Regions from separate parts of the Blautia sp. AF19-1 genome, predicted to be linked through region 2. Evidence: riboswitches for the same ligand, from Rfam matches in the RefSeq annotation. Region 2 holds a riboswitch; the other holds the start of a gene.
The links. Region 2 has a riboswitch for cyclic di-GMP ahead of DWX26_RS01095 (ABC transporter substrate-binding protein). Riboswitches for the same ligand answer to the same signal wherever they lie in the genome.
Positions count from the first base shown of each region.

Region 1 (3,148 bases), on a different contig from region 2:
CGAGACGATAGATGTATTCTCCCTCCCGCCCGGAGTCGGTACAGACATAAATGGTTTCAATATCCTCCCGGTGGAGCAGGTTACTCACAATGGTGAACTGCTTTTTTACTTCCGGGATAACTTCATATTTGAAGTTTTCAGGCAAAAAAGGCAGGGTCTCGAGACTCCACCTTTTTAACGCAGGATCATATTTTTCCGGATAACTCATCGTAACCAGGTGACCGACGCACCAGGTTACGACGGACTGATCCGACTCTAAGTATCCATCCCTGCGCTGCATATTCTGTTTTAACGCTTTTGCGAACTCCTGAGCAACGCTCGGTTTTTCCGCAATGTATAAAGATTTTGTCATTTATCTGCACTCATCATTCGAAGCGGCCAGGCAAGGAGCACACCGCCTCCTATTGCGTTTCCTATAGTTACAATGACCATACTTTTCAATGCGGCAGTCAGAGAAATGCCGCCTGGGACCAGAAGTGCAGCGGTAACAAAGGTGGCCATATTGGCAACGCAGTGTTCAAAACCGGCAACAACGAATCCGGCGATGCAAAGTATAATCATGAAAAATTTGGCAACTTCATTTTTGCATTTCATGCCGCAGGCAACGGCGAGGCAGACGAAGAAGTTGCAGAGAATGGCACGGAAAAACATTTCTCCGGCAGGAATGGAAAGTTTATTTCCAATAAATCCTGCGTAATAATCGGCAGTACCGGAAGCACCTGCCAGTACGAAAATTACGGAGAGAATCAGGCATCCGACAAAGTTTCCGATGTAGCTTACCAGCCATACTTTTCCAACCTGTGCCCAGGAGACTTTTTTGTCATAGGCCCCAAATGCCATAACAAGATTGTTTCCGGTGAAAAGCTCTGCACCGATAAAAACGATCAGCAGAACCGCAATGGCAAACACAATACCGCCAAGCAGTTTTCCCCAGGCAGGATCTGTACTCTGGAACGTATTGCCTACCACGTTGGAGAAAATCATGGCAACCACGATAAAGAAACCGGCCATGACTGCACGGAGAAAGTATTTCCCCGGGTGTTCTTTCAGCAGCTTTGCTTTGTTTACGGCTGCCTCTGAAAATTTTTGTACGTCATCATAAGGCATAGAATAACTCCTTTCTTATGTCCAGTAGGATGGACATATCCCCTCTCTTTTTGTCCGGGGGATGGTCTTTTTTTCCGGAGCAGCTTGCAAATGCTTCGGATTTCGCGCTTTCAACTTTGGCTATTATAGCATTTCCCGGAAAGATTCGCAATGAAGGAGGAAGAAAAAAGTATATTTCCACAGAAATGTCAGAAAATAAGGGGTGAAACGACAGATTGTATGATGAACTCAGAGGGATTGAAACAAGGATTGAAAGCTTTTTTAACCGAGTTAGCCACTTGCTCAAAGACAGGACTTCCAGAAAATATGATAGATATCATATTTCTGGAAGTTTTATTGTAAAATAATGTAACGTACTTAATAGGAGAACAGTTCGAGTATATGTATCGGCTGTTCTTTTTTTTGCTTTTGAACGTTAAAATGTTAATCTTTTTCTTGCGTATAGTAGAACACTAAAGTATAATAAAATCAGTTTTTTGCATAAGATTAAAGCTATAATAAGGAAATTGGCAAACCAGATGAAAGTCTGGGACGCAAAGCTACAGGGCCTGTAAAATGGCAGCCAGTTGCATAAAATGAGGTGCACTGTCTGTCTGACGGTGCTTTTTTACGGTGTTATTTCACAGACGTAACAATAATGATTTTATCAGGAAAAAATGAGGAAAATAAAAGTATGAAAAAGGCAAAACGTTGTCTGACAGCAGTGGTGTCAGGTGTACTTGCAGCATCTGCTGTCTTGTCTGGATGTGGACAGTCAAAGAAAGAAGTATCTATAAATGATGATCATCTTACCGTTTATCTGTGGGAAAATCGTTTGATGAAAAATATTGCATCCTATATCCATGAACAGTTTCCAGATCAGGATATTGAATTTATTATAGGTAACAATGATACCGATTTATACAGTTATTTTAAAGAACATGATGAATTACCGGATATTATAACAGTACGTCGATTTTCTGGAACAGATGCACAGGACTTACAGCCTTATCTTATGGATTTTGCTTCTTATGATGTTGTTTCCAAGTATTATTCTTATGCGGTGCAATATTATAAGAATGAGGAGGATGAAATCCAGTGGCTGCCAATCTGTGGTATTCCGCAGACGATCATTGCCAACAAAACACTGTTTGATCAGTATGGCGTAAAGATTCCAGAAAATTATGAGGAATATGTACAGGCCTGTCAGCAGTTTTATGATAATGGCATAAAACCGTATTCCATGGATCTTGGGGAAGACTGGTCTAATAATGAAATCATCCAGGCGGCGGCAATCGGTGAGTTTACAAGCCTGGATGGTATTGAATGGCGAAACGGTGCAGAGACTGCAGCGGATGAAGTGAAGTTTGATGATACATTATGGAAACGTATTTTTTCAGAAACCAGTCAGTTTCTTAAGGACTCGCACTTTGGTAAAGAAGATATCAATATTGACGTCAATACAGGAATCCAGATGTTTGTCGAGGGAAAATCAGCAATGTTTCATGGACATCCGACGGTTATGCAGCAGCTGCAGAAACAGATGGATGCGGAGCTGACCCGTATTCCTTACTTTTCACAGACATCGGATGAATCCTATGTGTACATGACTCCGTCCTTAAACATTGCATTTAACAAAAACCTGGAAAAAGACCGGGAGAAACTGGATACTGCGCTGGATGTGCTGGATTGTATGATTTCAGAAGAGGGGCAAAAGCTGATTGCGGATGGAAGCGGTGTTATTTCATTGAATACAGATGTTCCAACCATGATGCAGGATGTGCCTGGACTGGAAGAGGAAATTAATCATAATGCTGTTTATATCCGATATTCCGCCCAAAAATCATTTGATGCAAGTCTTGAGGCTGTTCACGGATTACTGTCAGGGGAAATGGATGAAACACAGGCTTATGATACTTTTCGCAGTGTAATGAATCGTAAAGATCCAGAAGAAAAAGCAATGATGAATTTTGAAAATGAATATTCCATTTCACTGAACGATAGAAATGGCCGTGATGCAGCATCTTCCATTTTAACTACGATCAGAGAAGAAAATGATGCA
Region 1 is NZ_QUGQ01000022.1:33,538-36,685, forward strand. It holds gene DWX26_RS13765 (DNA topoisomerase) at 1-352, opposite strand, end outside; gene DWX26_RS13770 (formate/nitrite transporter family protein) at 349-1,107, opposite strand; gene DWX26_RS13775 (hypothetical protein) at 1,258-1,449, shown strand; cyclic di-GMP riboswitch class I at 1,606-1,681, shown strand; gene DWX26_RS13780 (ABC transporter substrate-binding protein) at 1,781-3,148, shown strand, end outside.
Region 1: linked by a shared signal. The riboswitch ahead of DWX26_RS13780 (ABC transporter substrate-binding protein) and the one ahead of DWX26_RS01095 (ABC transporter substrate-binding protein) in region 2 are both predicted to bind cyclic di-GMP.

Region 2 (3,148 bases):
AAGAAGAAAAGCAACTATTCTTAATCCTTTTTTCCTGACAGGTTTCTTTCTATTTCTATTATAATTCTTAACATCCATTTTTCTCACCTCAGGGTTATGTAATCTTCAGGTTCTGCAAGAACGGCATTACCACCTGAAACATATGCTGTCCAGGTATCTTTCACAGATGTAGCTCCTCCATCAAATATCATATTTTCATCTACAGGATAAGTTTCCATATGCTGCGGTGTGGCAAGACAGGTCACCGTGAAAGTATCCTCATCCCGAACTGCCTTTCCATCCTTTGTAACTTTACTTAATGTATAGCCATCTTCCGTTTCATTAATTTCCACAGAAATACCACTAACCACTGGCAAAGAGCCACGGTTAAACGGAATAAATCCTCCCTCATAGCCTTCTACAAAGTTTTTGATTATTTCTTTCAGCTCGGCCCCACTCATCTTGCTGCTGTAAGCCGCCAGACCATTTGGCATGATCATGTCACCTGCCATTTTTTCTGTGTAACCGGCTTTCAGCACATTTCCCGTAAAGCTGTTTCCGGTTGCGATCAGCACATCTGACCCATAGATGCCACGTAGCGTGTTTGCCATAACAGAATATGCTGCATTTCCTCCACTGCTGTGGAAACGGTTGGAATACGACTTCTGTGAATCCAGCACGATATCCTCAGAAGCAGTTTCTTCCTCAAGAAGCTGAGAATTAAATGACTGGTATGCCTGCCCTGCATCGTATTCTCCTGAGATCATTTTGGAAACCACATCCTTGGAAACAGAGAAAAAGTCACTTGACGCAATACGGATATACATATGGTTTTCTTCGATCACAGGTTTTATATCTTTCAGATATTCCGTAAGCTGCATATCCACCTCCTGACTGTAGCTTAACAGATCCTGTCCATCACTAATGATCCTGTTCTGCGCATCCTCTGAAAACATTGTATCCAGTACCTCCATTGCTTTCTTTCTGCGTGTTTCATCCTTTGTCAGATCATGGTTTAAGGCCACCTGGAAATATGGCGTAGTCATAATCCACTTTTCACCGTTCTCCTGAAAGAATGGAAGAAATGTTGTGTTAATGCCCTGATCCTGGAACATTTTTACACCGAAAGAACTGCCAAAGTACATGGCAAGCTTGCCACTTTTGTACATCTCAACAACATCATCATAATTCATATTCAAATCTTCCTGACTAAGCCCTGTATCCTGAATAAACTGTTCCATACGTTCAAAAGCCTCTGGCCAGACGGTATCGTCCAGACCTTCTCTCTTTGTATTTTCCGAGTCACTGTAGACCGTCCGCCACTTGCGTCCTTCCACAGAAGACAACTCTGATATAGACAGACCCTGCAGTGTTTCCATACAGGTATAATCATAAGAATAGTCTGCCGTAAATCCACGAACACCCACTTTGTCAAATGCCTGGCAGGCGGAAACAAAACTCTCGTAATCTGTTGGCAACGGGATATCATATTTTTCAAAAAGGTCTTTGTTCACTACAAAACCATGGGCATCTGCACACACAGGAAGCCAGTTTACGCTTCCATCCTCGTTCCTGAAATTGCTGAGGTAGGTATCATAGACAGCACCTGCCGCATTGGTTGTGGAAAGATCCATCAGACTGTCTTTCAGGGGACTTGCATCATGCAGGGAAAATCTGCAGCAGGTTATAATATCCGGCAATCCACCGTTTTCATCAAGGAACTTGTAGAAATCCAAATCATTATTCCCTACAACAAACTCGACATTGATATCCGGAAGCTGTTCCTGGATATATGGTGCATATTTTTCATACAGGTTTGTGCTCCATAAATATACTGTGATTGTTTCTGCATCTTCTTTTTCCGCACTCTTCCCGCCACAGCCTGACAGAAGCGATACGGCTGTCACCATCACTAAAAATACAGACAAAACCTTGCTCCATTTTTTCTTTTTCATTACAAGTTCTCCTAATAGAATTGTTATAGTCACGTCTATGAAATAACACCGTAAAAAAGCACTGCCAAACAGACAGTGCACCTCATTTCATGCAACTGGCTGCCATTTTACAGGCCCTGTAGCTTTGCGTCCCAGACTTTCATCTGGTTTGCCGATCGTCCTTTTTAAGCTTTTAAACTTATGCAAAAAACTGATTTTATTATACTATGGCACTCTACTGTACACAAGAAAAACATTACCATTTTAATCTTCAAAAGCAAAAAAAGAACAGCCGATACATATACTCGAACTGTTCTTCTACTTCCGAAGTCCACGCAGCATTGCTTTTAGTAGAAATCTATCACAATCATAAACGAGTTCCTCTTCAAGAACTTTACGAAAGGGCCATGGCAAAAGCTAAATGCCGCTCTGCTTGATTTTTCTGCCTGTCTGTATCATACTGAACTTATTAACAGACAGGGAGGAATTTAAACCATGGATGCAAAGCTTATAGAGGAACTCAGACAAAAATACAGCAAGAATCCTCCAGAGGGAATGACATCCAATCTGATCAAAAACATGACAGACTCTGACCTTTTGGATATGCACTATTTTCTTACCGAGGATGATGACCTCGATGACGATGAATTTGAAGAAGGTTTTTACATCGACTTCTTTTAATCTATCGTCTGTTTTCTATGCCCGCTTTTGTGCGGGCTCTTTTTATCAAGAGTTCGACGAATGTCGAACTTTCCTATTATATAAAAAGAAAAAGCCGCTGACACGTTATCTTCTAACGCATCAACAGCTTCTGTCTTGCTTTGTTTCAGTGTATTATTCGGTTTTGCAAAGGTTTATTTGCTTTCAGCATTCTCCCTGATACGGTAATAATCATCCATATCAATGCCTATTTTTACCTTGGCATCTGGTTTTCGTTTGCCCAAAAGGCACACAGTCTCAACGGTACTTTCGTTGTCCCAACAAAGTTCCTGTATTTCCCTGTCTCCAAAATACACCGGAAAACGGAACTTTATGTGCTTCAGGAATCTGCCATCTGGCTGCTCCTGCTCGTAAATGTCCACCTGTTCTACAAAGCTATTAAGAAATTCTTTTTTCTCCAGGTCGGTGAACTTATCATATAGTTTATCAAAATATAAAAGAAATTGATAGACGTTTTCTTCTGATATTTTCTGTTGCCGGATATTCAGCAGGCGATTCTTAACTTCTTCTATACT
Region 2 is NZ_QUGQ01000001.1:250,451-253,598, forward strand. It holds gene DWX26_RS01090 (hybrid sensor histidine kinase/response regulator) at 1-78, opposite strand, end outside; gene DWX26_RS01095 (ABC transporter substrate-binding protein) at 84-1,934, opposite strand; cyclic di-GMP riboswitch class I at 2,022-2,097, opposite strand; gene DWX26_RS01100 (hypothetical protein) at 2,409-2,594, shown strand; partial or broken gene DWX26_RS01105 (recombinase family protein) at 2,768-3,148, opposite strand, start outside.